2 linked regions of the Rhodovastum atsumiense genome follow. The protein of the gene in region 2 interacts with the protein of the main gene of each other region in a pairwise test. Links are inferred from orthologs where the notes say so. Each region holds a gene or a part of one and is shown on either strand. Other genes may lie near its edges.

Region 1 (14,397 bases), 1.0 Mb from region 2 along the record:
GCGCCTGCACGGCGGCGATGCGCGAGCCGGTGCGAGGCCGCCCCTGCGGCTTTCGCCCGGCCTCCTGCTTATGCGGACCAGACATTCAGACCACCCCCAACCAGCGCGATGCGCGGATTTGCACCAGGGCGGCTGCGGCCGCCTCGGCCCCTTTGTTGTGTCCGTCGAGACGGGAGCGTGCCACCGCCTGCTCGACGGTGTGCACGGTCAGCAGCCCGTTGCCGAGGCAGAGGCCGAACTGCAGCGTCACCTGCGTCAGCCCGGACATCGCCTCGCGGCAGACATGATCGTAATGGTCGGTCTCGCCGCGCACCACGCAGCCGAGCGCCACGTAGCCGTCGAACGGCCTTGTGCCGCGGACCGCGAGCCGGATCGCGCCGGACAGTTCCAGCGCGCCGGACACGTCGAGCACGTCGAAGGCGGCACCGGCCTCGGCCAGCAGGCGCGTGGCCCCGTCGCGCAGCCCGTCGACCACGTCGGTATAATAGGGGGCCCGCACCACCAGCAGGTGAGGCTTCCGTCCCTCGATCCGGGGGGCGGTGGGCAGCTTGGCGTCGGCGGTACTCATGGCGGCGTTACGCCTCCTCGATCGGCCGGCGCTCGACGATGCTGAGGTCGTAGCCTTCGATGCCGATGATGGTCTTCTTCTGCGTGTTGGACAGCAGAACCACGTCCTTGATCCCCAGGTCGAGCAGGATCTGCGCGCCGATGCCGTAATCCCGCAATTCGTTCTGCGGGCGCGTCGCCCCGACCAGGCCGCGCACGCGCTCCGACAGCGCGGTCGGGCGGGTCTCGCGGATCAGCACCACCGCGCCGCGCCCGGCCTCGGCGATCATCTTCATCGCCCCGTGCAGGGCGTTCCACGACGAGCCGCCCAGCACGTCGTTCAGCAGGTCCACCCCGTGCATGCGCACCATCACCGGACCGGGCGCGGAGAGATCACCCTTGGTCAGCACCAAGTGTTCCGCATATTCAACGGTGTTGGCGTAGACATGCAGGTTCCACTCGCCGCCGACCGCATGGGTGATGCTGCCCTGGTCGACCAGCCGCACCAGCCGCTCGGTGCGGCGGCGGTGGTGGATCAGGTCGGCGATGGTGCCCAGCTTGAGGTTGTGGTGCTGAGCGAAGGCCACCAGGTCGGGCAGCCGCGCCATGGTGCCGTCGTCGTTCATGATCTCGCAGATCACGCCCGACGGGTTGAGCCCGGCCAGCCGGGCGATGTCCACCGCGGCCTCGGTATGGCCCGCGCGCACCAGCGTGCCGCCCTCGCGCGCCATCAGCGGGAAGACATGGCCGGGGGTGACGATGTCGGAGGGGCCGCATTCCGGGTTGATCGCCACCGCGATGGTATGCGCCCGGTCATGCGCCGAGATGCCGGTGGTGACGCCGTCGCGCGCCTCGATCGAGACGGTGAAGGCGGTCTGGTGGCGGGTGCCGTTGGACTGGCTCATCAGCGGCAGGCCGAGCTGGGCCACGCGCTGGCCGGCCAGCGCCAGGCAGATCAGGCCGCGGGCATGGCGGGCCATGAAGTTCACCGCATCCGGGGTAGCGAACTGCGCCGGGATGATCAGGTCGCCTTCATTCTCCCGGTCCTCGTCGTCGACCAGGATGAACATGCGGCCGTTGCGGGCCTCCTCGATCAGGTCCTCGGCCGAGCTGAGATAGTCCGACAGCGACCGGGTCAGCACGTGATCCATCATCGCCACTCCTGCAAACGGGCGACGTAGCGCGCCACCGTGTCGATTTCGATGTTCACCGCCTCGCCGGGCCGGCGGACGCCGAAGGTCGTGGCGATGGCGGTATGGGGAATGATGTTGACGCCGAAGGTGGCGCCCTGCACCTCGTTGACGGTCAGCGACACGCCGTCGATGGCGACGCTGCCCTTGGGGGCGATGAAGCGGGCCAGCGGCTCGGGCACGCGGAAGGTCCAGCGATGCGAGCCGTTCTCCGGCGCCACCGCCAGCACCTCGCCCACCCCGTCCACGTGGCCGGCGACGATGTGCCCGCCGAGTTCGTCGCCGACGCGCAACGGGCGTTCGAGGTTCATCTTCGTGCCCACGGTCCAGGTGCCGAGCGTGGTCCGCGACAGCGTCTCGGCCGAGGCGTTGACCGCGAACCAGTCCGGTCCGACCTCGATCGCGGTCAGGCAGCATCCCGCGCAGGCGATCGAGGCGCCGGTCGGGATCGCGGCCGTGTCGGCCCATGGGGCGGCGATGACCAGCCGCATGTCGGCGCCAGCCCCGATCGGCGTGATCTCGCGAACGCTTCCGATGCCGGTGACGATCCCGGTGAACATTGTCAGGCAGCCCTTTTCAATTCGGTCAGCATGTCCTCGCCCACCGGGGTGACCGAGGTACGAACGAAGCGCGGCATCTCGGCCAGCCGCCCGGCCCCGAAGGCGGCCGCGGCCGGCCAACCGTCGCCGCCCATGACCGCGGGGGCATGGAACCAGACGATACGGTCCACCAGATCGGCCCGCAGCAGGGCGGCGGCCAGCTTGGCGCCGCCCTCGACCAGCACGCGGGTCAGCCCGCGCCCGGCCAGCATACGCAACCCGGCCGCCAGGTCGATGCCCGGTGACCCGGCCGGCACCGACAGCACCGCCGCCCCGGCTTCCTCCAGCGCGACCCGCCGCGCGGAATCGGCGCCGGCGCAGCACAGCAGCCAGGTCGGGGCATGCGCCGCCGTCGCCACCAGCCGTGAGGTCAGGCGGGTGCGCAGATGCGTGTCGGCCACCACGCGCACCGGATTGCCCGGCCGGTAGCCGGGCAGGCGGCAGGTCAGGTCCGGGTCGTCGGCCAGCACCGTGCCGACCCCCACCATCACCGCGTCGTGCCGCCCGCGCAGCCCGTGCACCAGGCGGCGCGCCGGCTCGCCGGTGATCCAGCGGCTTTCCCCGGTGCGGGTGGCGATGCGGCCGTCGAGGGTGGAGGCCAGCTTGAGCGTGACCAGCGGCCGGCCCAGGCGCAGGCGGGAGAAGAAGCCGGCATTGATCTCCTCGGCCTCGGCGGCCAGCAGCCCTTCCTCGACCACGATGCCGGCGGCGCGCAGCCGGGCGATGCCGCCACCGTCCACCCGCGGGTCGCAGTCGCGCGCGGCGATCACCACCCGGGCGATGCCGGCGGCGATCAGGGCGTCGGTGCAGGGCGGGGTGCGGCCGTGATGGCAGCAGGGTTCCAGCGTCACGTAGGCGGTGGCGCCGCGCGCGGCCTCGCCGGCCATGGCCAGTGCCTGCGGCTCGGCATGCGGGCGCCCGCCCGGGGCGGTCAGGGCGCGACCGACCACCCGGCCGTCACGTACGATGACGCAACCAACCGCCGGATTCGGCCAGACGGCCCCCAGGCCCCGCCGCGCGAGCGCCAGGGCCGCCCGCATATGTGAAAGATCATCCATCCGTCCGGCTATGTGGGCGCGCCCAGCTCCCCCAGGAAGGTCTCGAAATCCTTGGCCTCCCGGAAATTACGATAGACCGAGGCGAAACGGACATAGGCAACCGGATCGACCTCCTTCAGCGTCTCCATCACCAGCTCACCGATCTGCTTGCTGGTGATGTCGCTGTCGCCGGATGCCTCCAGCTGGCGGACGATGCCGTTGACGATCCGCTCGATCCGCTCCTCCTGCACCGGGCGCTTGCGCAGCGCGATGCGCACCGAGCGGGCGAGCTTGTCGCGGTCGAACGGCACGCGGCGCCCGTCGGTCTTGATCACCGTCAGCTCGCGCAACTGCACCCGCTCGATGGTGGTGAAGCGCTGGCTGCAGGCGGTGCAGAAGCGGCGGCGGCGGATCGCCGACCCGTCATCGGTCGGGCGGCTGTCCTTCACCTGGGTGTCGTCGTGGCCGCAGAAGGGGCAGTGCATGAAACGGGCCTTTACCGTACCGCCCCCGGACGGGCCCTCATCCTCGCGCGGCCCCCTCCCCGGCCCGCCGCGCGGCTCGCCTCGAGCGGGGACGGAAGGCCGCGCGCCGGATGAGAGAGGGCCGGCACTCGCGTTACCGGGTGTAGATCGGGAATCGCTTGCAGAGTGCAAGGATCCGCTCTCCCACCGCCTGCTCGGCCGCGGCGTTGCTGCCGTCATTGGACTTCGACAGCCCGTCCAGCACCTCGCCGATGCAGCGCCCGATTTCCTGGAACTCGGCGACGCCGAAGCCGCGGGTGGTGGCGGCGGGGGTGCCGAGGCGCAGGCCGGAGGTGATCGCCGGCTTCTGCGGATCGAACGGGATGGCGTTCTTGTTGGCGGTGATGTGGGCGCGGTCGAGGCTTGCCTCCGCCGCCTTGCCGGTGACGTTCTTGGGCCGCAGGTCGACCAGCATCAGGTGGGTGTCGGTGCCGCCGGTGACGATGGCCAGCCCCTGGTCCACCAGAGTCGCCGCCAGCGCCTTGGCATTGGCCGCGACGGCGCGCTGGTAGGCGCGGAATTCCTCGGTCAGCGCCTCGCCGAAGGCGGCGGCCTTGGCGGCGATCACGTGCATCAGCGGGCCGCCCTGCAGGCCGGGGAACAGGGCGGAATTGATCTTCTTGCCGAGTTCCAGGTCGTTGGTCAGCACCATGCCGCCGCGCGGGCCGCGCAGGGTCTTGTGGGTGGTGGTGGTGACCACGTGCGCATGCGGCAGCGGGCTCGGGTGCACCCCGGCGGCCACCAGACCGGCGAAATGCGCCATGTCCACCATGAAATAGGCACCGACCTCGTCGGCAATGCGGCGGAAGCGGGCGAAGTCGATCACCCGCGGATAGGCGGAGCCGCCGGCGATGATCAGCTTCGGCTTCTCGGTGCGGGCGAGGCGCTCGACCTCGTCATAGTCGATCAGGCCGTCCTCGCGGCGCACGCCGTACTGGATGGCGCGGAACCACTTGCCCGACAGGTTCGGCGCGGCGCCATGGGTCAGGTGCCCGCCGGCGGCGAGGCTCATGCCCAGGATGGTGTCGCCGGGCTGCACCAGGGCCAGGAACACCGTCTGGTTCGCCTGCGCGCCGGAATGCGGCTGCACATTGGCGAACTCGGCGCCGAACAGGCGTTTCGCGCGGTCAATGGCGAGCTGCTCGGCGACGTCCACCTCGACGCAGCCGCCGTAGTAGCGCCGGCCCGGATAGCCTTCCGCGTACTTATTGGTGAGTACGGAGCCCTGCGCTTCCAGTACGGCGCGGGAGACGATGTTCTCGCTGGCGATCAGCTCGATGCCGTCCTGCTGGCGGTGCAGCTCGCGGCCGATGGCGGCGGCAAGTTCGGGATCGGTTTCGGCGAGCGGGGCATTGAAGAAGCGCTGCAGCGCGGCGTCGGTCATCACGGAATTCCCTTCAGGCCGGGGCGAGCTTGGCCAGGCGTTGGTCGTGGCGGCCGCCCTCGTAGCTGCCGCCGAGGAAGGCGCGCAGGATTTCCAGCGCCATGTCCTCCCCGGTCAGCCTGGCGCCGAGGGCGAGCACGTTGGCGTCGTTATGGGCACGCGACAGCCGCGCCGTCACCGGTTCGGCGGCGAGCACGCAGCGTATCCCGGAATGGCGGTTGGCGGCGATCGACATCCCCACCCCGCTGCCGCAGATCAGCACCCCGAACCGCGCCTGCCCGGCCTGCACGACGCGGCAGACGGCATGGGCGTAATCGGGGTAGTCGACCCGCTCGGGGCTGTCCGGGCCGAGGTCGTGCACCTCGTGGCCGGCCGCGCGCAGGGCGTTGGCGATCACCAGCTTGAGGGCGAACCCGGCATGGTCGCTGCCGAGCGCAATCACGGGCAGGGTTTGTGTGTCCATGGCCGCGGGTGTCTAGCACCCACCGCGCCGGGGGGGAATTGGGCGTGCCGCCCTGCCGGGATCATTCCGGCCATGCGAGTTGGCAATCCCGCGCCCCCGGAGCAGTCTGTACTCCCCCTGGGGGAAGGAGACGGTACGTTGCGTATACTCGTGCTTGGGGCCGGCGGGATCGGCGGCTACTACGGCGGGCGGCTGGCGGCAGCGGGAGGGGATGTGACCTTCCTGGTCCGGCCGCGGCGGGCCGAGCAGTTGATGAAGGACGGGCTGGTCATCCGCAGCCCGCTCGGCGACGCCCAGGTGCCGGTGAAGACCATCCTGCGCGAACACGTCCAGCCCGGCTGGGATGCCATCATCATCGCCTGCAAGTCCTACGACCTTGAAGACGCGATCGAGGCGGTCCGGCCCGCCGCACCGGGGGCGCTGATCGTGCCGCAGCTCAACGGCCTGCGGCACCTCGACACGCTCGACGCCGCCTTCGGCGCCGAGGCCGTCACCGGCGGGGTGGCCCAGATCGCCGTCACCCTCGACGAGGGCGGTGCCATCCGCCATCTCAGCGGCATGCAGGGCTTCGTGATCGGCGCCCGCCACCCCGCCCAGCAACAGCGGGTCGCGGCGCTGCACGCCGAGCTCGAGCGCGGCGGCTTCGGGCCGCGGCTGTCGGACGTGATCATGCAGGACATGTGGGAGAAATTCGCCTTCCTGTGCACGCTCGCCGGCATCTGCTGCCTGATGCGCGCCGGCACCAACGTGATCGCCTGCACCGAGGACGGCGCCGCCCTCACGCTCGAATTGCTGGACACCTGCCTCGCCGTGGCCACCACCGCCGGCTTCCCGCCGCGCGAGCGTTTCCTGGCCGCGACGCGCCGGATGCTGACCGACACCTCGGCACCGTTCGCCGCCTCGATGCTGCGCGACCTGCAGCGCGGTGGGCGGGTGGAGGCCGACCATATCGTCGGCGACATGCTGGCGCGGGCGAAGGCGGCGGGACTGCCGGCGACGCTGCTGCGGGCCGCCTATGCGCATCTGCAGGTCTACGAGGCCCAGCGCGGCTGATCCGGCCGCCCTCACCAGGTGATGCAGCGTCCCGGCCGCGCCCAGCCGCCGCGGCCGCGGGCGAGCATGGCATGGGGACGCTGGCAGACCGGCGCGGCGACGGCACCGGACCTGGATCCGCCATCCCGTCTGGCCTCGTGGCCCGGCGGGATGTCCTGGGCCTGACAGGCGGCCGACTCGCCGATCTCCGGTTGCGCCGCGGCTTCCGCCGGCGTTGCGCGCCTGCCCGGCACTACGCGATCACCACGTGCTGGACCGCCCCCGGCTCGCCATGCAGCAGGCGGGCGAGCGTGCCGTCGATCAGCGTGGTCAGCGGATCCAGGCGCTGCGACCGGTGCAGCTTGAGGCCGACCTCGCGCGCCGGATCGAACCGCTCGGTCGCGAGCGCCACGTCCTGGGTGATGCAGATTACCTCGTGGGCGTCGATGCGGAAGAAGTCGCAGACCAGCCAGTCATTGTCCGGATGGAACCAGCGCCGCACGACATAGACCAGGCTGCCCGGCGGCAAGGCATGGCGCAGCCGCTCGATGGCCTGGCGACGATCATAGGCGTCGGCCGCCGGGGGGCGTTGCTCGGCGGCCACCGGGTCGGCGGGCCGGCGGAACGCGGCCAGCGTGACAACATTGCCGGGCCCGGCGAGAACGACAGAGCTGGTCATTTGGCAAGCCCTCCTGGTCGCCGGCACGCGTGCCACCGCGCCGTGCGGGCAAACCATATCATCGGGCTCACGGGAGCGTGAATATTGAATCAGAAATTTACGATTTCAAAACTATTTTGATATTTATACAGAATCGAAATCGAACATAAATTTCATCACGATCCGGGACATGTTACGGTTCCGGACTTGCCGCGTCAGCTTGCGGGACGCGGCCGTGCCAGCAGCAACGTGAGAGGCACTGCCAGGAAGAAGCAAAGCGCCATCACCAGCAACACATCATTGTATGCAAGCGTCAGCGCTTCCCGTCGCACCAGCAGGGCCAGCTTCTGCAGCGCCGCCCCGTCCCGGGCATGGGCGAAGGTCTGGCTCAGTCCGGCCAGGGCCTGGGTGGCCACCGGCCGCACCCAGCTCACCTGTTCATGCAGGTGCAGCGTGTGCAGCGCCGTGCGCGTGGTGGCCAGCGTGCCGATCATGGCGATGCCGACGGCCCCGCCAAGGTTGCGCATCAGGTTATAGAGCCCGGACGCGTTCTTGAGCGCGGCCGGCGGCAGCGTGCCGAGCGCGAGCGCATTGGTCGGCACGAACAGGAACATCAGCGCGAAGCCGCGCAACGCCTGTGGCCCGAACAATTCCCAGAACGCCGACTGGTTGGTCAGATGCGCCAGCCACCAGAAGGAGGCGCCGCAGGTCGCCAGCCCGAAGGCCAGCATCACCCGCAAATCGAGCACCCGCACCAGCCGCCCGGCCAGCGGCGCGGTCAGGAACTGGGCAACGCCGGTGACGAAGACGGTGGCGCCGATCTGCATGCTGTCGTAGCCGCGCACCCGCCCCAGGAACAGCGGCACCACATAGACCGCTCCATAGAGGCCAATGCCGATCACTGCCGAGAACAGGCAGCCGAAGGCGAAATTGCGGTCGTGGAAGGCGCGCAACTGCACCAGCGGCTCGCGGTGGGTCAGCATGCGGTGGAAGAACAGCACCGCCGCCACCGCGGCGACCACGCTGAAGCCGGTGATCGCGTCGTCCTCGAACCAGTCGTTCCGCTCGCCTTCCTCCAGCACGTATTCGAGGCTGCCGAGGAAAGCCGCCATCAGCGCGAGGCCGGTATAGTCGAAGCGGCGCAGCAGGCCGGGCTCCGGGCGGTCGATGTCGATCAGGGCCCAGACGCCGGCGGCGACGGCCAGCCCGACCGGCAGGTTGATCAGGAACAGCCAGTGCCAGGACATCGCCTGGGTCAACCAGCCGCCGAGCGTGGGACCGATGGTCGGCGCCAGCGTCGCCGTCAGCCCGATCAGCACCGACATCTGCGCCCGCCGTGCCGGCGGGAACATCAGGAAGGCGGTGGCGAACACCGTGGGGATCATGCCACCGCCGAGGAAACCCTGCAGCGCGCGGAAGGCGATCATCGCCTCCAGCGAGGTGGCGGTGGCGCACAGCGCCGAGGCCAGGGTGAAGCCAAGCGCGCTGAGCACGTAGAAGACCCGCGTGGACAGCGCCCGCGAGAGGAACCCCGACAGCGGGATCATCACGATCTCGGCGATCAGGTAGCTGGTCTGCACCCAGGCGGCCTCGTCGGGGCTGGCCGACAGCCCGGCCTGGATCTCGGCGATCGAGGCGCTGACGATCTGGATGTCCAGGATCGCCATGAACATGCCGACGACCATGCACATGAAGCCGAGATTGTCGCGCCAGGTCAGCGCATGCGGCATGCCCGGGGCCATGGGTCAGTCGCCCCGCCGCACCCCCAGCGTCGCGGCGGCGACCCCGATCAGCCCCACCGGGCCGGTGCCGCCGGCGCGCGTGTCCACCTCGGCGGTAACCGACAGCCCCGCGCGCAGCCAGCTCACCCGCTCCGCCTCGCCCGGCGCCAGCACGATCTTCACCGGCACGCGCTGCACCACCTTGGTGAAATTGCCGGTGGCGTTCTCCGGCGGCAGCAGCGAGAACAGCGCCCCGGTCGCGGGGGCGAGGCTGTCCACCCGGCCGGTGACCGCGGCGGCGCTGTCGATGTCCGGCACCAGCCGCACCACCTGCCCGGACCGCATGGCGCGAAGCTGGGTCTCCTTGAAATTGGCGACCACGAACAGCCGCGCCGGCGGCGGCGCCAGGGCGATCAGCAATTGCCCGGGCGCGACATGCTGGCCGAGCTGGGCCGCGCGATTGCCGACCACGCCATCGAAGGGCGCGCGGATCGCGGTGTAGGACAGGTTGTTCTCGGCCAGCCGCAAGGCGGCCTCGGCGCCGACCCGGCGCGCCTCCGCCTGCGTCACCTGCGCCTCGGCCACCGCCAGCGCATGAGTGGCGGCGGCATTCTGCGCCCGCGCCGAAGCCTGCGCCGCCTCGGCCTTGCGCAGGTCGGCGACCGCCTGGTCGTTGGCCTGTCGGGATGTCCATCCCGGCCCGACCAGGGCGGCGGCGCGGTTCGCCTCGGCGGCGGCACGGGTGCGCTCGGCGGTGGCCTGGGCCATCAGCGCCTCGGACTGGGCGATCGCCGCGCGGCTCTGCTCGACCTGCCGGCGGGTGGTGGCGACCGCCGCCACCGCCTCGGCCGCCGTCCCGCGCGCCTGGTCCAGCTTCGCCGCCCAGTCGCGGGGATCGAGCAGCACCAGCGGATCCCCCGCCCGCACCGCCTGGTTGTCGGTCACCGGGATGGCGATGACCTCGCCCTCGATGCGCGAGGACAGCACCGCGATGTCGCCCTGCACATAGGCGTTGTCGGTGGCCTCGATCCAGCGCCCCTCGACCAGCCACCAGCGTCCGGCGAGCCCGGCCGCGACCAGCGCGGCCAGCATCAGGCCACCCCGCAACAGGCGGCGACGCAACCGGGAGGAAGACGGCACGGCAGACGGGACAGCGGCCGCGCTGCGGGCATCCGGCACGGCGGCAGGCTTCTCGGAGACGGCGTTCATGGCGGGATCCCGCGGTGCAGCGGAGCTTCGGAGACTGGCGACACTGACGATGCACCATCGTTCCGTCAAGGGTAAACTGAACCGTTCAGTTCAGTTACTGATTGACCCCCGGACCGGCTCTGGCAGAGTGGGCGCATGGATCGCCCCCCTCCGCCCCCCGAGACCCCTTCCCCCAAGCGCCAGCAGATCGAGCGGGCCGCCGAGGCGTTGTTCCTCGCCCAGGGCTACGGCGCGGTCAGCATGGACCAGATCGCCCGCACCGCCGGCGTTTCCAAGGCGACGCTGTACGCGCATTTCGAATCCAAGGAGCGCCTGTTCGCCAGCATCGTCGCCGAGCGGAAGCGCGAAAGCGCGGTGGAGGAAGCGCTTTTTCCCGACGAGGTCAGCGACCTGCCCGCGGTGCTGCAGGCGATCGGCCAGCGCCTGCTGCGCTTCCTGCTGCAGCCCCCGACCCTGGCGATCTACCGCGTCGCCATCGCCGAGAGCGGCCGCTTCCCCGAGCTTGGCCGGGCGCTGTACGAGGGCGGTCCGCAGCGCTTCTGCCAGCGCTTCGCCGCCTGGCTGGACATGCTGGCGACGCGCGGGATGGTGGCGACGGCGGATCCATTGGTGGCGGCCCACCAGTTCACCGCGCTGCTGCGGGCCGATGTGTTCCTGCGCGCGAGCCTCGCCGTGCCGCCGCTGCCCGACGATGCCGAGATCGACACAACCGTGGCGGCGGCGGTAGAGACCTGGCTGCGCGCCTTCGCCCCACCGGCGCGCTAGGACATCCCCCGCTCCCGAATGGAGACGCAGACATGGCCTGGCTCTGGCTTGCGATCGCGATCGTCTTCGAAGTCATCGCCACCTCCGCCCTGCGCGCGACCGCGGGGTTCACCCGGCTGCTGCCTTCGCTGCTGGTCGTCCTGGGCTATGGCGGCGCCTTCTTCTTCCTGTCCCGCACGCTGGACAGCATTCCCGTCGGCATCGCCTATGCCGTGTGGTCGGGCGCGGGCATCGTGCTGATCTCGGTGATCGCCTGGGCAATGTTCGGCCAGACGCTCGACCGCCCGGCGCTGCTCGGGATGGGGTTGATCGTCGCGGGCGTGCTGACGATCAACCTGTTCTCCACCTCGTCCGCGCACTGATCCCGCGGCCGCCGCGCTCAGGCGAGCGCGGCGCGGATCACCTGCAGGGCCTCGTCGATCTGCGCGCGCGTCACGTCCAGATGCGTGCAGGCGCGGCCCCGATGGGTGCTGCTGATCGAGAAGTTCACCCCGTGCGACCGCACCCGCGCGTACAATTCCGCGGCGGTCAGCCCGGTACCCCGGGTGTCGAAGAACACCAGATTGGTCTCCGGCGCCTCGACGGTCAGGCCGGGAATCTGCGCGAGGCCACGGGCCAGCGCCTTCGCGTTGTCATGGTCCTCGGCCAGGCGGTCGACATGGTGGTCGAGCGCATACAGGCAGGCGGCGGCGCAGATGCCGGCCTGGCGCATCGCCCCGCCCATGCGCTGCTTCCATTTCCAGGCCGCGTCGATGAAGTCGCGGCTGCCGGCCAGCACGGCGCCGAGCGGGGCCCCGAGCCCCTTGGTGAAGTCGAGCCAGACGCTGTCGTAGCCGGCCGCCATCTCCCGCGCCGGAATGCCGGTGGCGACCACCGCGTTCATCAGCCGCGCGCCGTCCATGTGGGTGGCCAGCCCCGCTTCCTGCGCGATCGCGGCAACCTCGTTCAGCACGGCGAGCGGCCAGATCGTGCCGCCGCCGGCATTGGCGGTCTGCTCGACTTCCAGCAATGCCTGCGGCGGGGCGTTGCGGGTGCGCGGCCGCAGCGCCGCCCGCACCGCGGCGGCGTCGAACTGCCCGCCCGGCCCGGGCAGCGGCGTGATCTGCGCCCCCGCCAGCGCGGCCGCACCGCCGCCTTCGCTGGTGAGGATATGGGAGGTTCCGTGCGCGAGGATCTCGTCGCCCGGCCGGCAATGCGTGATGATGGCAATCTGGTTGCACATGGTGCCGCTGGGCAGGAACATCGCCGCTTCCTTGCCCAGCAACGACGCCATGCGCTCGCACAGCGCGTTCACCGTGGGATCGAGGCCGGCCTGCTCGTCGCCGACCTCCGCCTCCACCATCGCCGCCTTCATGGCCGCGGTCGGCCGGGTCTGCGTATCGGAATAAAGATTGATGCGAACCGGCGGCAGGGCAGGATCGGGGTGCAGGGGCGCGTACAGCATGGGGCAACTCACGGCAGTAAAACCATAGCAAAGCAGCAACCGTTGGCAGGCGCCAGACCGGCCGCCCCGGGGCCAGCTATTCGCCGATCAGATGCAACACCACCTCGCGCTGGTGCGGCGTGGTGCGATGTTCCCAGAGATAGACGCCCTGCCACGTGCCAAGCACCAGTTCCCCCTCGACAATGGGAACCGAAAGCTGGGTCTGGGTCAGGGCGGCGCGGATATGGGCCGGCATGTCGTCCGGCCCCTCAACGTCATGCACGTAGCGTCCACGCCCGTCGGGGGCGAGACGGGCGAAGAAGCTTTCGAGATCGGCGCGCACGTCGGGATCGGCATTCTCCTGCACCAGCAGCGAGCAGGAGGTGTGCCGGCACCAGATCGTGAGCAAGCCGGTGGCGATGCCGCGCCCGCCGGCAAAACGGCGCAACGCCGCGGTGATCTCGAAGAAGCCGCGGCCGTGCGTGGCGACGGCGAGGGTTTCCACGACCTGAAGCATGGCGTCTCCCCTGGCGTGCGGCGGCGCTTCCATGACGGGACGCCGACGATGGCGGGCATGTTGCACCCCAACGGGCAGGTTGCGCCATGGCCGCATCTCCCTCCCTCGATCGCGCGGTATCATTCCCCTTCAAGATGCTTGCTCCGCCCGGCGCGGGGGGCGACACTCCCAGTATGGAAACGACACAAACCCTCGTCCTGACCGGCGCCAGTCGAGGCATCGGGCATGCGACGGCCCGCGCCTTCGCCGAGGACGGCTGGCGCGTCATCACCGTCTCCCGCCAACCGTTCTCGCCGCGCTGTCCGTGGGCGGGCGGACCACAGGACCATGTGCAATGCGACCTCGGCGACCCGGTGTCGCTCGGCGTCGGCATCGCCGAGATCCGCTCGCGGCTGACCAACGGGCGGCTGGACGCGCTGGTCAACAACGCCGGCATCTCGCCCAAAGGCCCCGACGGGTCGCGGCTGGGCGTGCTGGATACCGACCTCGCGGGCTGGATCAGCGTTTTCAGCGTCAACATCTTCGCCGTGGCCCTGCTCGCCCGCGGGCTGATCGAACCGCTGTCGGCGGCCCAGGGCACGATCGTGAACGTCACCTCGATCGCCGGATCGCGCGTGCACCCCTATGCCGGCGCGGCCTATGCGTGCTCCAAGGCGGCGCTGCTGACGCTAACGCGCGAGATGGCGGCGGAATTCGCCCCGCGCGGGGTGCGGACCAACGCGATCAGCCCGGGCGAGATCGACACCGCGATTCTCTCGCCGGGCACCGCCGCCTTCGCCGAGCGCGAGGTGCCGATGCGCCGGCTCGGCCGCACCGAGGAAGTGGCGGCGGCCATCCGTTTCCTGTGCGGGCCGCAGGCAAGCTACGTCAACGGGGCGGAACTGCACATCAACGGCGGCCAGCACGTCTGAAGGCGGATCTCGCCGAGCAACGGCAGGTGGTCGGAGGCGCCGGCGGCGCCACGGTCGACCTGCCAGCCCGCGAGCAGCCCGGCGGGACGGGCGAAGATGCGATCGAGCGGCAGGATCGGGAAGGCGGCAGGGAAGGTGCGCGCCCGCGTCCATGCCGGCAGCACCCGGCGCAGCCGGCGCCAGACCGGGCCGCGCCCGATCCAGTCATTGAGATCACCCAGCAGCAGCAACGGATCCGGCGTCGCCGCCGCCAGCCGCGCGAGCATGTCGCCCTGGCATCGCCGCTCCGCCGCGGCGAGGCCGAGATGGGTCGACAGCACGTGCAGCGGCCCGACCGGCGTCGCGATCCGGGCCGCGAGCACGCAGCGCGGCTCCCGCCCCGGCACCGACAGGTCATGGATCCGCGTGTCGTGGATCG
Region 2 (14,273 bases):
GGGGCAGTCGTCGAAGGCCGCCTGCCCTGTCCCGCCATGGACATCCCCCTACACTCCGCTGCTGGATCCGGGCGGCCGCCACGGGCCACGCACGGACGTCTGGTCTCGAATGATAGCAAATGGCCTGAGCGGCCGCGCCGTCTAGTCCGGGTCAGGGACAATCCACAATGTCGCGAGCGGTGGAAGCGTCAGTTCCGCCGAGGCTGGCATCCCATGCGCGCTTTGCTCCTCCGCCTCAACGAAGCCGAGATTCCCGACCCCGGAACCACCATAGTCCGTTGCGTCGGTGTTCAAAACCTCGCGCCAGCGGCCCGGCAGCGGCAGGCCCACCCGATAGCCGGAACGCGGCACCGGCGTGAGATTGGCGATGCAGACCAGCGGCGGGGCATTCGGCGCCAGGCGTGCCCAGGCAAACACGGACTGGGTGTTGTCGTCCACCACCAGCCAGCGGAATCCCTCGCCCTCGCAATCGCGCGCATGCAGCGCGGCGACGGCGCGATAATGCCGGTTGAGGTCGCGGATCAGCTTCTGCACCCCGACATGGAACGGATAGTCCAGCAGGTTCCAGTCGAGCTGGCCGGCATGGTCCCATTCGCGCCACTGGCCGAATTCCTGGCCCATGAACAGCAGCTTCTTGCCGGGATAGCTCCACATCATCGCATACAGCGACCGCAGATTGGCGAAGCGCTGCCAGTCATCGCCGGGCATGCGGCCGAGGATCGAGCGTTTCCCGTGCACCACCTCGTCATGCGAGAGCGGCAGCACGAAGTTCTCGCTATGGGCGTAGAGCAGGCCGAAGGTGATGCGGTCGTGATGCCAGGCACGATGCACGGGCTCGAGCGACATGTAGTCCAGCGTGTCGTGCATCCAGCCCATGTTCCACTTCAGGCCGAAGCCCAGTCCGCCGACATCGGTGGGCAGGGTGACGCCGGCCCAGGCAGTGGATTCCTCGGCCGCCGTAAAGGCCCCCGGATGGGCGCCATAGACCGCGGCGTTCATGCGCTGCAGGAAGGCGACGGCATCCTTGTTGTCGTTCGACCCGTCCGGATTGGGCAGCCATTCACCCGGCCGGCGCGAATAGTCGAGATACAGCATCGAGGCCACGGCATCGACCCGCAGCCCATCCACATGGAAACGGTCGAGCCAGTAGAGCGCGCTCGCGATCAGGTAGGCGGACACCTCGCGCCGGCCATAATCGAAGATCGCCGTGCCCCATTCCTCGTGCCGCCCCCGGCGCGGATCGGCATGTTCATACAATGGCGAACCATCGAACCAGCCAAGGCCGTGTTCGTCGGTGGGGAAATGCGCCGGCACCCAGTCGAGGATCACACCGAGGCCGGCGGCATGGGCGCGATCGACGAAACGGGCGAAACCCTCGGGCGGGCCGAAGCGGCGCGTGACCGCGAACATGCCGACCGGCTGGTAGCCCCAGGAGGCATCGAGCGGGTGCTCGGTGATCGGCAGCAGTTCCAGATGGGTGAAGCCGAGATCCGCGGCATAGGGCACCAGCGTGTCGGCCAGTTCGTCCCAGGTCAGGAAGCGTCCGTCCGGGCCGCGCCGCCACGAGCCAAGATGCACTTCATACGCCGAGATCGGCGCGCGCCGCGGATCGAGCCGGTGACGCGCCTGCAGATAGGCGTCGTCGGTCCAGGTGAAATGATCGGTGCGCGCCACCACCGAGGCGGTGGCCGGACGCAATTCGGCCGAGAAGCCGAAAGGATCGGCCTTCAGCGGCATTTCCACGCCGTCGCGCGAGAGGATGCGGAACTTGTAGGCCGATCCTTCGCCCAGGCTGGGGATGAAGATCTCCCACAACCCGCTGTCGATACGTTTCCGCATCGGGTTGCGGCGGCCGTCCCAGAAATTGAAATCCGCCACCACCGACACCACGGCGGCGTTCGGGGCCCAGACCGCGAAATGCACGCCCTCGACGCCCTGGTGGGTCAGCACATGCGCGCCGAGGCGCTCATAGAGGCTGCGATGCGTGCCTTCGACCAGGAGATGGTCATCGAGCGGCCCAAGGATGGGCTCGAACGCATAGGGATCGATGAACTCCCAGGTGGCCTGGGCGTTCCTCGCACGCAGCCGGTAGCCGGGGTCCGGAGGGTTGCCCGGCAGCTTCGCCTCGAAGAAGCCCGCCTCGTGGCGCAATTGCAGCTTCACCGGGCTGCGCTGGCCCGGCAGCAACGCCTCGACCTCTTCCGCCCCGGGGACGAAGGCCCGCAGCGCCACCCCTGCGGGGGTGCGGTGCGGGCCCAGGACGGCGAAGGGATCGCCATGTCGCCCGGCGACCAGGGCAATGACATCGGGCTCGGCAGCATGCCACGCTGCCGAACCGGCCTGCGTGCTACTGGGGAAGGACAGGCACGCGCCAGATGTCATCCGCATACTCCCGGATTGCCCGGTCGGAGGAAAACCACCCGACCCGGGCCACATTCAAGATACTCTTGCGCCACCATGCCTCAGGCTCGCGCCAAAGACCATGCAGGTATGATTGCATCTGGCAATATGATTCGAAATCCGCGCAGACCATGAAGTGGTCGTGATGGCGCAGAGTCGACACCAGATCGCGGTAGCGATCACGTTCATCCGGGGAGAACAGGCCGGATTCGATCGCGCCCAGCACCTCGGCCAGCCGCGGCGAGGCGGCGATCGCCGCTTCGGCGCTGATGCCCTGGCGCCGCCGTGCCTCCACTTCCTCGGTGGTGAGGCCGAAGATGAAGATATTGTCCTCGCCCACATGCTCGCGCAGCTCGACATTGGCACCGTCGAGCGTGGCGATGGTCAGCGAGCCATTTAACGCAAGCTTCATGTTGCCGGTGCCCGAGGCCTCCATGCCCGCCGTGGAGATCTGCTCGGAAAGATCGGCCGCCGGGATGATCGACTCGGCCAGGCTGACACCGTAATTGGGCAGGAACACCACCTTGAGCCGGTCGCGCACCGTGGGATCGGTGTTGACGACGCGGGCCACGTCATGGGCGAGCTTGATGATCAGCTTGGCCCGGTGATAGCTCGCCGCCGCCTTGCCCGCGAAGATCTTCACCCGTGGCGCCCAGTCGCGCGTCGGCTGCGCGCGGATGGAATAATAGAGCGCGATGGTTTCGAGGATGTTCAGCAGCTGGCGCTTGTACTCGTGGATGCGCTTGATGTGCACGTCGAACATCGCATCCGGATCGACCCGCAGCTCCAGCCTTTCGCGGATCAGCGTAGCCAGCGCCTGCTTGTTGGCGCGCCGGGCAGCGGCGAAGTCGCGGCGGAAGCCGGCATCCTCGGCCAGCGGCTCCAGCCGTTCCAGCGCGATCTCGGGCCGGTCCAGCACGTCCGGGCCGATCGTGTCCACCAGCAGACCGGTCAGCCGCGGATTGGCCTGCTGCAGCCAGCGGCGGAAGGTGATGCCGTTGGTCTTGTTGACGATCCGCCCGGGCAGCAGCGTGTTGAGATCGTGGAAGACCGTTTCCTTCAGCAGATCGGTGTGCAGCGCCGACACGCCGTTGATGCGGCGCGAGCCGACGAAGGCGAGATGGCCCATGCGCACGCGCCGGTCGTGGTTCTCCTCGATCAGCGAGACCCGCGAGAGCACCGCCTCGTCGCCGGGGGCGGCGGCGCGGACGCGGTCGAGATGCAGGGCGTTGATCAGGTAGATGATCTGCATGTGGCGCGGCAGCAGCCGCTCCATCAGCACCACCGGCCAGCTTTCCAGCGCCTCCGGCAACAGGGTGTGATTGGTGTAGCAGAAGATCGCCTGCGTCATCCGCCACGCCTCATCCCAGGGGATGTCGTGCAGATCGACCAGGATGCGCATCATCTCGGCGACGCCGATCGCCGGATGGGTGTCGTTCAGCTGGATCGCCACCTTGTCGGGCAGGGTGCGGATGTCGCCGGATGCACCGACATGCCGCCGCACCAGATCCTGCAACGAGGCGGAGGCGAAGAAGTATTCCTGCCGCAGCCGCAATTCCTGGCCGGCCAGGCTCTCGTCGCTCGGATAAAGCACCTTCGAGATTGATTCGGCGCGGATCTGGTCAACCAGCGCGCCGGCGTGATCGCCGAGGTTGAAGGTATCGAGCCGCAGCGGATCGGCCGGCCGTGCCGACCACAGCCGCAGCGTGTTGACGCGTCGGCCGCGCCAGCCCACCACGGGCGTATCGTAAGCCACCGCCTCGATCTTCTCGGCCGGATGCCAGACCTGGCGCACCATGTGGCCGGCCACCGGGACGGCATGCACCGTGCCGCCGAAACCGATCTCGTGCACCACCTCCGGGCGGTGGAACTCCCAGGGATTGCCGGCGGAGAGCCACTCCTCGGGATATTCGTGCTGCCAGCCATTGACGATGACCTGGCGAAACAGCCCGTGTTCGTAGCGGATGCCGTAGCCATGGGCGGGAATGCCCACCGAGGCCATGCTTTCCATGTAGCAGGCGGCAAGACGGCCCAGGCCGCCATTGCCCAGCGCCGCATCGGGCTCGAGCTGGGCGAGGCGGTCGAGGTCCACGCCAAGCCCGGACAGCGCCGCGCGCACGGTCTCGGTCAGGCCGAGCCCCTGCATGTTGTCGAACAGCAGGCGGCCGACCAGGAATTCGAGTGACAGGTAGTAGACACGCCGTTCTTCCTGCCGGTAGGCCTGCTCGATGCTGGCCATCCAGCCATCCACGACGCGGTCGCGCACGGCGAGCGCGGTGGCGACAAACCAGTCATGGTCATTGGCGGTCACACGCCGTTTGCCTATGGTATAGGCAAGCTTCTCCAGGATCGCGGCACGCAGGCGGCCGACATCCTCGTCACGCGGGAGAGTGACGTTGGCGGAATGGGGCTGATCATTCATGCTGGGTCAGTCCGTTCGGTCGCTGTGGCAGAAATCAATGTGCCGTCTCTCTTCCTTGCAAGCGCTCTGGTCTTTGAAGGTCTTTGTAGGCATCCGTGGCAGGGAAAGCTTCAATTTTCACCGCCCGGACGGCGCGGCGTTCCGATCGCAGGTGCAGCCGGCAAGGAAAGCCCCGCCCGCAAACCTCCGAGCGTGGCACGGCCCAGGCTGAGGGCACCGCCATAGAGCAAGGCGAGATCCGCGACGATGGCCAGTCCGAGGCCGGTGCCAGGGGCAGCCTCGTCCAACCGGCCACCGCGGGACAATGCTTGCGGGATCTCCTGCTCCGGAAGGCCGGGCCCGTCGTCGGATACCTCGACTAGCACCTGTGCGGGTGCGTATGCCACTGTTACCGTCACCAAAGTGCGGCCCCATTTGCAGGCATTCTCCATCAGGTTGCCCAGCATCTCCGCCAGATCCTGCCGTTCGCACCGGGCGCGCAACTCTCCATCCCCGTCGACCCTGATCTGCATCCCACGGGCGGCAAACAGGCGTCGCAGTACAACCGAAAGTTCTTCTACCACCGCGCGCACAGGCACGTCCTCGGCGGTTGCCCCGGTCAGCGCCGCGGTGCGGGCGCGGGCCAGGTGATGCTGGACGAGGCGCTCGGTGGCAGCGAGCTGATGACGAATTAAAGCAAGATCCGTACCGTCAGGTGCTTCCAACGCGTTGCGCATCACCGCGAGATCGGTGCGCAGCGCATGCGCCAGATTGCCGATATGGCCGCGCGCGCGTTCGACCGTAGCCCGGTTCTGCGCCACCAATGCGTCGATTTCGCCGATCAGCGGCTGCACCTCCGCCCCGGCGGTGAGTTCCAGCCGGCCGCGCTGGCCGGCGCGCAGGTCGGCGACGGCGCGGCGCAACCGGCGCAGCGGGGCCAGCAGCAACGATACCTGCAACGCCGTGCCCACCACCAGCCCCGCCCCGAGCAGGGCAAAGCCGACCGCGAGCCCGCCGCGCAGCCGCCGGATCTCGTGATAGGTCTCGTCATGCGCCATCGCCACCAGCACCCGCAGGCGGCCGCCTTCCTCGGCGAGGGCGATGTCGCGCTCGGCGATGCGCAGATGCTGGCCGGCCGGGCCAGGCACCTTGCGCATCAGCACCTCGTCATGCGGCACCGTCTCGCGCGGCAGGATCTGGTCCCACAGCGAGCGCGAGGTGGCCATCCGCCCGCCCGGCCCCTCGATCTGCCAGTACACGCCGGAAAACGGCCGGTCGAAGCGCGGCTCCGACACCAGGCCGCGCATCACCGGCGTGCCGTCGGCATTCAGGTCCGTCCCCGCCACCACCGCGTCCAGCAGGCCGGTCAGGCGCTCGTCGAAGGCGCGCTCGATATAGGCGGCGGCCTGACCGGAAACCAGCAGCCAGGCGGCAACCAGCCCGCAGGCGACCCAGGCGCAGGTGAGCAGCGACAGGCGCGCGGTCAGCGACGCAGGAACCACCCGCGTCAACTTCCGGATCACCTCCCCCTCACCCGGCGGCGAGGGGCGGCACCAGCCGGTAGCCCTGGCCGCGCACCGTCTCGATCAGCGGGTCGCCGAGCTTGCGCCGCAGGCGTCCGACGATGACCTCGATCGTATTGGAATCCCGGTCGAAATCCTGGGCGTACAGGTGCTCGGTCAGATGGGTCTTGGAAACCGGCCGGCCGAGATGGTGCGCGAGGCATTCGAGCAGGCGGAACTCCATGGCGGTCAGGCGGACCGGCATCCCCTCCAGCGTGACCGCCTGGCCGGCGATGTCGATGCGCAAGGGCCCGCAGGCGATCTCGGGCTGGGCATGGCCATGGGCACGACGGATCAGCGCATGCAGCCGCGCCACCAGCTCGGCCATGGCGAAGGGCTTGGCGAGATAATCATCGGCGCCGGCATTCAACCCTTCCACCTTCTCCGTCCAGGTGCCGCGCGCCGTCAGGATCAGCACCGGCATGGCCCGGCCGGACGCGCGCCAGCGACGCAGCACCGACAGCCCGTCCAGCTTCGGCAGGCCCAGGTCGAGCACCACGGCGTCGTAGGTCTCGGTTTCACCCAGGAACTGGCCTTCCTCCCCGTCCGGCGCGAGGTCCACGGCGAAGCCGGCCTGCGTCAGCGCGCCCCGGGTCTGCCCGGCGAGCGCGGCATTGTCCTCGACCACCAGCACGCGCATCAGCGTCGCTCCCGCGCCGGCCCACGGGTCGCGATCACCTCGCCGGTGGCGGCGTCGACGATCACCTTGCACATCCGGCCGCTCTGCGGCAGCAGCTTGAACTCGTAGATCCAGCGCTCATGCCTCTGCTCCAGCTCGGTCTCGATGACGCGACCGTCGTAGCGCGCCTCCACCATGTCGAGCAGGTCGGCCAGCGGACGGATCTCGCCGCGACGCAGCGCGGCACGGGCCCGGGCGGAATCGCTGTCGTCCTGCGCACGGGCCGGAGAAGCTGCCGCCAGCAGGGCCAGGAGAAAAGAGCGACGGAACATGGCTGATCGTGACCGGGCGCAGATGAACCCAGGCTGAACACCCCCCGGTTCCCCGCCGGTCACGGCGAGGCCGCGGCCCCGCTCGCCACGGCCGCGTGATGGGGCAGCGGATCACCGTCCGGCCGCTCCCGCCGTGCCAGCGCCTGCGCGACATAGCCGCGCACGAAGGGGGAGGTCGCCTCGGCCAGCACCTGCGCGGGGTGGAAGAACCCGGCCGCGGTAACCTCGCGCCGGTCGGGCCGCAACGGCGGCACCGCCGCCAGCCGGGCCTCGAAGACCCGCACATGTTCCTTGCGGAAATCCCAGGGGGCGCGCTTTTCATAGGCCAGCACCAGCGCCTCGGCGGGCAGCACCAGGCCGAGTTCCTCCTCCAGCTCGCGGCAGGCCGCCGCGCAGGGATCCTCGCCGCGATGGACGCCGCCGCCCGGCAGGTTCAGGCCGGGCCGGTAGCTCAGCCGCACCGCCAGCAGCCTGCCCTCATGCCACAGCGCCACCAGCGCGCCCGCATGCGCCGGCCGCCACACCCACCAGGCCAGGCGCGCCAGCCGGAACCCGAACCGGTAGAAGATCCGCCACCCCAGATTGACCGTGTCCATCACGGCCGTAATTATGGCGCCAGCGCGACGAGGGAAAACATCTCGAACAGCATCTGGGCGGCGACCTGCGCCGTCACGGTTGTGGGATCGTATTGGGGCGCCACTTCCACCACGTCGCCACCGATCACGCGCAACCCGACAAGCGCGCGCAGGATCCGCTGGGCCTCGCGCGGGGTCAGCCCGCCCACCTCCGGCGTGCCGGTGCCCGGGCAGAACGCCGGATCGAGCCCGTCGACGTCGAAAGAAATATAGAAGGGCTGGTCCCCCACCACCTCCCGCGCCTTCGCCGCCACGGCATCGATGCCCATGGTGTCGACATCCTCGGCATGGATCACCGTCATGCCGGAGACGTAGGAAAACTCGTAGAGCATCTCGGCCGAGCCGCGGATGCCGATCTGGATGGTGCGCGCGGGATCGAGCACGCCCTCCAGCACCGCCTGCCGGAACGGTCCGCCATGGTGGAACCGGGTACCCTCCTGCGGCCCGGAGGTGTCGCAATGGGCGTCGATATGCACCAGCCCCACCGGGCGGTCGCGCCCGAGCGCCCCCAGGATCGGCCCGGTGATGGAATGGTCGCCCCCCACCGACAGCGGCACCACCCCAGCGGCGGCGAGGCGCGCATAGAAGCCGGCGATGTCGGCGATGTTGTCCTCGAGGCTGAAGCGCCCGCGGAACGGCACGTCGCCGATATCGGCGGCCCGCCGTTCCGCCAGCGGCGTGACGCGCAGGGCGTGGTTGAACGGGCCGACCCGCTCGACGGCGCGCACGGCGCGCGGGCCAAACCGGGAGCCCGAGCGGTTGGTGACGCCCAGATCGGTCGGCACACCGACCAGGGCCACCTGCAGCCCGCCGAAATCTGGCAGATCCGGCGCTTCCGGCCGGAACGGCGCGCCAAGCAGGGTCGAGACGCCGGCAAAGGGCAGGCTGCGGCGGTTCTCGCCGGTGAAGGCCAGGCCGATCGCCTTGCGGAAATCAGGATCATCCGTCTGGTCGCTGCGGGCATCGGCATAGCGCGCGCGCAGCGCCGCCAGCCTGGCATCGTCGGTCATGCGGAATCCCCCTTCGTTTGCTCGCGTCCATCGCCTGCGGTCGGTGAACGGCCGGCCGGGCCGCCGCGAGGTCGATCGGCCAGTGCCAATGCCCGGCACATGCGATTGGACGCAAGCATCGCCGGAAGGGTTGCCACTCTGAGGGAGAACAACGCAAGCGTCGAGTGACCGTGGCGCGATGGTCGGGTGGCCCCGGCGTGGCCCGACCTCATTCCCCCGGCGTAGCCGCCCCGAGCGGCCCGGCCCCGCGAGGCCGGCGCGCCCCACCCAGACGCCGGCCGACCCGCCGCGCCAGTGCGAGCACGACCACCACGCCTCCCCAGATCGCCACCTGCACCGCCGGCCGTGGCCCGAAGGCAATATCCAGATTGGCAGCCAGGACGCGCCCGGCCTGCGCGCCGTTGGCGAGCGCGTACCATGCCGCCTCGATCCCGGCCGCCACGCCGCCTGCCACCAGCGCCAGCAGGGGCAGCAGCCAGAACCGCCCCCGCCAGGGGCGCGGCGCCACCCGCCACAGCACCAGCCAGGACGCGGCGCCGGTGGCCAGCACCGCCGGGCCGACATCGGCCTTGGATTGCAGGAAATAGTGCCACAGCGCCAGCGGCAGCAGCACGAAGACCAGGCGATGCAGCCGCTTCCAGTCCCGTCCCAGCCGCTTCTGCCAGCCATCGGTGGAGGTGGCGGCGAGGACCAGCAGCATCACCAGGGCGGCGCAGCCGATCGCCAGGTAGAAGCGCAGCGCGATCTCGGTGACAACGGTGCCGAGCCGCCATTTCTGGTCGACGCAGAACAGCGTCAGATGCGCGAGCGCATAGGCGGCGGTGGCAAGACCGAGCAGGCGGCGCAGTTGCACGACACGCGGCCAGTCGAACACCGTGCGCGCCGGCGTCACCGCCAGGGTGAGCAGCAGGAACCACACCGTCCACTCGCCCAGGCCGTGCAGCACCTCGGTGACCGGCCGCGGGCCGAGGCCCTGCGTCGCCCAGAGCACCGCCAGCTCGGCGCCCGGACAGAGCACCAGCCCCAGCACCACGGCCTTGAGCCAGGAAAACCGCCCGGCATGGTCCCGCCACACCGCCAGCGCCGCCATCCGCGTCTTCGCGTTCATGCCCGCATGATCAGGGGGCGGATCTCAGCGTTGCCCAGGGGGCGGCGTGAGCTTTCGGTAATCCGGGGGAATCCGGAACACGGATTCGGGCTGGGCGGCATAGGTGACACGCAGTGCCTCCACCACCACCCGCCCCGCGGCGGCGGCCCGCAACAGCACGCCGTCGGCGGTGATGCAGGCCAGGGTGGGCGCGCCGGTCACATCGGCGGTGCGCCATTCGGTGCAGGACAGACCGGCGATCTCCGCCTGGCCCTGCCGCTGGAACGTCACCGCCCCCGGCGGCGCGCCGGGGCTGAACCGGGCCTGGTCGGCCGGCATTTGCAGCACCGACCGGTCCGCCTCGCGCACCGCGGAGAGGCGGTGTGCGCGCATGTCCACGACCACCCACATCCCCGGCGTCGGCGGGTCCAGGCGCAGCAATTGCGACCCGGCGGCCCAGCGCATGCGCTGTTCCACCACGCGCGGCCCGCCCGGCCGGTCGGGCTGCACCATCATGTAGACGACATCGACATCGCGGGTCGGGGTAACCGGGGGGCGATCCCCGGCCGCCATCGCCGGTTGCGCCGCCACCAGCAGCGCCGCCGCCACCAGCAGCGGCGGAAGCCGGGTCATTGCCGTCCGCGCAGGCGGTCGAGGATGGCGCCGGCACTGCCGCCAGAGGGGAGGCCGCCGGTCAGGCCGCCGGCATCCAGCAGCGCCTGCATGTTCACCCGGCGCAGATGGCCCGGCGGCTGAAACAAGGCGTCCGGCTGCGCGGCATAGTCCACGCCGGTGGCCTCGACGCGGCTTTCCTGCCCGGACCGGTCATGTCCGCTGGCGCGCAGCACCACGCCGTCGCCGGTCACGCAGACGGTGCCGCTGGCGGCTTCGCCGGCGACATCCCACACGGTGCAGCGCAATCCGGCCACCTGATCGCTGCCCCGCCGGGTGAAGTGCCGGCCGTTCTCCAGCACCAGGGCCTGATCCAATCCTGCCTTGGCCGGGGCGTCGAGCAGCACCCCGAGCTGTTCCATCACCACGCTGGCACGGCGCTCACGCGGATCGACCAGGATCCAGCCCGGCAGGGCGCCATCGATGCGCACCAGCCCGGATGCCGCCGAGTAGCGCAGCAGCACCTGCTTCGGCGCGCCCGGCTGCGGCAGGGAGGTGGCGTAGGTCACCGCGACGTCGCGCGTGGGCGGGAAGACGGGACGGTCCCGGGGCGCGGCGCGGGCGATCCCCACGGCCATCACCAGGGCGGCCAGCGCACCCGCGGCCAATCCCCCCATCCTGGGCAGGTTTCGCATGAAATTCAGTCCTTTCCGGCCTCGTCCCCAGCCCCGCCACGCCCGGCCAGAAGCCGCATCTCGGCCTCCAGCCGACCTGGATCCACCTCGAGGATCCAGCGTGCCGGCGTATCCACCGCCTGGGCGAGCAAGGTCTTGTAGGCGTCGCGGGGAATCTCGATCGCGCCGAACTGGGCCAGGTGGCTGGTGACGAACTGGGTGTCGAGCAGGGTGAACCCGCCGAGCCGCAGCCGTGCCACCAGATGCACCAGGGCGACCTTGGAGGCATCCCGAACCCGGCTGAACATGCTCTCGCCGAAGAACGCGCCGCCCAGTGCGACCCCATAGAGCCCGCCCACCAGGCAGCCATGCAGCCGGCACTCGATGGAATGGGCGTGTCCCAGCCGGTGCAGATCGGTGAAAAGCCGTTCTATTTCCGGATTGATCCAGGTGTCTTCCCGCCCTGGCGCCGCCTCGGCGCAGGCGGCGATGGTGGAGGGGAAGTCGCGGTCGGCCACCACCTCGAACCCGCCGTTGAGCGCGGTGCGCAGCAGTCGCCGCGAGAGGTGGAATCCCTCAAGTGGCAGCACGCCGCGTTGTTCGGGATCGAGCCAGTACAGTCGATCGCCCCGCCGTGTCTCCGCCATGGGAAACAGTCCGGCGCGATAGGCGCGCAGCATCAGATCCGGCGTAACCTCGAAGGAACGGCGGGACATCGGACGATACTGCCTGAGCGGCGCGGCGAAGGGAAGGAACGTGCCGCGCAGCGCTTTTGGGGTGCAGGGGCCTTGTGGCCCCTGCCGGGTCAAGGGCAGAGCCCTTGCCTTCCTTTATTACCCCTGCTGCGAGACAAACCGCTCCAGCCAGTGGATCGTGTACTGCCCCGCGATGAAATCGGGATGTTCGACGATACGCTGGTGCAGTGGCACGGTGGTTTCAATACCAACCACGGCGAATTCGGCGAGGCTGCGCCGCAGCCGGGCGATCGCCTCGGCCCGGGTGGGCGCGTGGACGATCAGCTTGGCCACCATGCTGTCGTAATAGGGCGGCACCACGTAGCCGGCATAGAGCGCGGAATCGACCCGCACCCCCAGCCCCCCGGGCGCGTGGAACGCGGTCACCCGACCCGGGGTGGGCATGAAGGTTTCCGGGTTTTCGGCGGTGATGCGGCACTCGATGGCGTGGCCGGTGAAGGCGATCTCCGACTGTTCGTAGGAGAGCCGGCGGCCGGCGGCGATGCGGATCTGTTCGCGCACCAGGTCGACGCCGCAGACCATTTCGGTCACCGGGTGCTCGACCTGCAGGCGGGTGTTCATCTCGATGAAGGCGAAATGCCCGTCCTGGTAGAGGAATTCCAGCGTGCCGGCGTTGCGGTAGCCAAGCTGGCTGAGCGCCGCCGTGACGGTGGACCCAAGGGCATCGCGCTGGCCCGGGGTCAGGGCGGGGGAGCCGGCCTCTTCCAGCAATTTCTGGTGGCGCCGCTGCAGGCTGCAGTCGCGTTCGCCGAAATGCACGACCTGGCCGAAATTGTCCGCCAGGATCTGCAGCTCGATATGGCGCGGCCGGTCGAGGTATTTTTCCATGTAGACGGCGTCGTTGCCGAACGCCGCGCGGGCTTCGGTGCGGGCGAGCTGCCACGCCTCCTCCAGCTCGTCGGGGCCCGCCGCCACCTTCATGCCGCGCCCGCCACCACCGGCCGCCGCCTTGATCAGCACCGGATAGCCGATATCGCTGGCGATGCGCCGCGCCTCGTCGATGTCGGCGATCGCCCCCGCCGAGCCCGGCACCAGTGGCACGCCGAGCGCGCCCATCGCCGCCTTGGCCGCGATCTTGTCGCCCATCATGCGGATATGCGCAGGCGACGGCCCGATGAAGGTCAGGCCGTGCGCCTCCACCATCTCGGCGAAGGAAGCGTTCTCGGAGAGGAACCCGTAGCCGGGGTGGATGGCATCCGCCCCGGTGATGGTGGCCGCCGAGAGGATCGACGGCACGTTGAGGTAGGAATCGCGGGCAGCCGGCGGGCCGATGCAGACGCTCTCGTCGGCGAGGCGCACATGCATGGCGGCGGCGTCGGCGGTGGAATGCACCGCGACGGTGCGGATGCCCATCTCGCGGCAGGCGCGCTGAATTCGCAGCGCGATCTCGCCCCGGTTGGCGATCAGGATCTTCTGGAACACGGTGCCCGCGTCCTCGGGCTATTCGAGGATCAGCAGAGGCTGGCCGTACTCGACCGGCGCACCCGACCCGATCAGGATGCGCGTGACCGTGCCCGCCTTCGGCGCCTTGATCTGATTGAAGGTCTTCATGGCCTCGATCAGCATCAGCGTCTGCCCCGCGGCCACGGTCTGGCCGGCGGTGACGAAGGGCTGCGACCCTGGCTCGGGCGAGAGATAGGCGACGCCGACCATCGGGCTGAGCACCGCGCCGGGATGCTGCGATTCATCCGCCGGCGGGGCCGGGTTGGCCGAGGGGCCGGCGGTGGCGACCGGCGGCGCCACCGTAACCGGGGCGGCAACCGGGACGGTGGAGACCGGCGCCGGGGCGGCGGGCGGATGCGCCCGGGCCACGCGGACGCGGCCATCCTTGCCCTCGATCTCGATCTCGGTCAGCCCCGTCTCGGTCAGGATCAGCGCGAGCTGCCTCACCGTCTCCGGGTCAATACTGACGGCGTTCATTCGTCGGGCGCCTCCAGAAGGTCGGCCATGGCGGTCAGCGCCAGCTTGTATCCGTTGATTCCGAGGCCGCAGATCACACCCACCGCCGCCTTCGAAACATAGGAGTGCTGCCGGAACTCTTCGCGCCGGTGAATATTCGTGACATGCACCTCGATGACCGGCAGCTCGGTCGCCAGCAGGGCGTCCATGAGCGCGATCGAGGTGGTGGTGTAGCCGGCCGGGTTGATGATGATGCCAGCGGCACGGCCACGGCATTCCTGCACCCA

Evidence for each region.
Region 1: the proteins of accC (region 2) and ribD interact in binary tests that used the Escherichia coli proteins (3 or more experiments, as listed by UniProt). The link is inferred for Rhodovastum atsumiense from one-to-one orthologs.

Annotation. Positions count from the first base shown.
Region 1 is NZ_OW485601.1:784,179-798,575, forward strand. Bases 1,347-4,271 are described here. They hold ribD (bifunctional diaminohydroxyphosphoribosylaminopyrimidine deaminase/5-amino-6-(5-phosphoribosylamino)uracil reductase RibD), read right to left. Parts: upstream 3,394-4,271; coding sequence 2,299-3,393; downstream 1,347-2,298. Other genes in these bases: ribB (3,4-dihydroxy-2-butanone-4-phosphate synthase), read right to left, coding at 1,347-1,697; NBY65_RS03370 (riboflavin synthase), read right to left, coding at 1,697-2,296; nrdR (transcriptional regulator NrdR), read right to left, coding at 3,402-3,857; glyA (serine hydroxymethyltransferase), read right to left, coding at 3,991-4,271. Also shown: transcription antitermination factor NusB, read right to left, coding at 1-85; ribH (6,7-dimethyl-8-ribityllumazine synthase), read right to left, coding at 86-568; more of ribB, read right to left, coding at 576-1,346; more of glyA, read right to left, coding at 4,272-5,280; rpiB (ribose 5-phosphate isomerase B), read right to left, coding at 5,294-5,743; NBY65_RS03395 (ketopantoate reductase family protein), read left to right, coding at 5,882-6,796; NBY65_RS03400 (hypothetical protein), read right to left, coding at 6,808-7,029; NBY65_RS03405 (hypothetical protein), read right to left, coding at 7,029-7,454; NBY65_RS03410 (DHA2 family efflux MFS transporter permease subunit), read right to left, coding at 7,649-9,175; NBY65_RS03415 (HlyD family secretion protein), read right to left, coding at 9,179-10,363; NBY65_RS03420 (TetR/AcrR family transcriptional regulator), read left to right, coding at 10,499-11,128; NBY65_RS03425 (DMT family transporter), read left to right, coding at 11,161-11,490; NBY65_RS03430 (threonine aldolase family protein), read right to left, coding at 11,508-12,572; NBY65_RS03435 (secondary thiamine-phosphate synthase enzyme YjbQ), read right to left, coding at 12,649-13,068; NBY65_RS03440 (SDR family NAD(P)-dependent oxidoreductase), read left to right, coding at 13,242-13,979; NBY65_RS03445 (endonuclease/exonuclease/phosphatase family protein), read right to left, coding at 13,931-14,397. UniProt on the Escherichia coli protein: Converts 2,5-diamino-6-(ribosylamino)-4(3h)-pyrimidinone 5'-phosphate into 5-amino-6-(ribosylamino)-2,4(1h,3h)-pyrimidinedione 5'-phosphate.
Region 2 is NZ_OW485601.1:1,813,432-1,827,704, forward strand. What follows is about bases 11,338-14,138. They hold accC (acetyl-CoA carboxylase biotin carboxylase subunit), read right to left. Parts: upstream 13,510-14,138; coding sequence 12,166-13,509; downstream 11,338-12,165. Other genes in these bases: NBY65_RS08165 (hypothetical protein), read right to left, coding at 11,338-11,353; aat (leucyl/phenylalanyl-tRNA--protein transferase), read right to left, coding at 11,359-12,048; accB (acetyl-CoA carboxylase biotin carboxyl carrier protein), read right to left, coding at 13,528-14,007; aroQ (type II 3-dehydroquinate dehydratase), read right to left, coding at 14,004-14,138. Also shown: glgC (glucose-1-phosphate adenylyltransferase), read right to left, coding at 1-44; 1,4-alpha-glucan branching protein GlgB, read right to left, coding at 142-2,382; NBY65_RS08125 (glycogen/starch/alpha-glucan phosphorylase), read right to left, coding at 2,348-4,822; NBY65_RS08130 (sensor histidine kinase), read right to left, coding at 4,933-6,324; NBY65_RS08135 (response regulator transcription factor), read right to left, coding at 6,332-7,003; NBY65_RS08140 (PepSY domain-containing protein), read right to left, coding at 7,003-7,314; NBY65_RS08145 (NUDIX domain-containing protein), read right to left, coding at 7,374-7,910; NBY65_RS08150 (agmatinase), read right to left, coding at 7,922-8,959; NBY65_RS08155 (protein-methionine-sulfoxide reductase heme-binding subunit MsrQ), read right to left, coding at 9,168-10,067; NBY65_RS08160 (hypothetical protein), read right to left, coding at 10,092-10,679; more of NBY65_RS08165, read right to left, coding at 10,676-11,337; more of aroQ, read right to left, coding at 14,139-14,273. UniProt on the Escherichia coli protein: This protein is a component of the acetyl coenzyme A carboxylase complex; first, biotin carboxylase catalyzes the carboxylation of the carrier protein and then the transcarboxylase transfers the carboxyl group to form malonyl-CoA.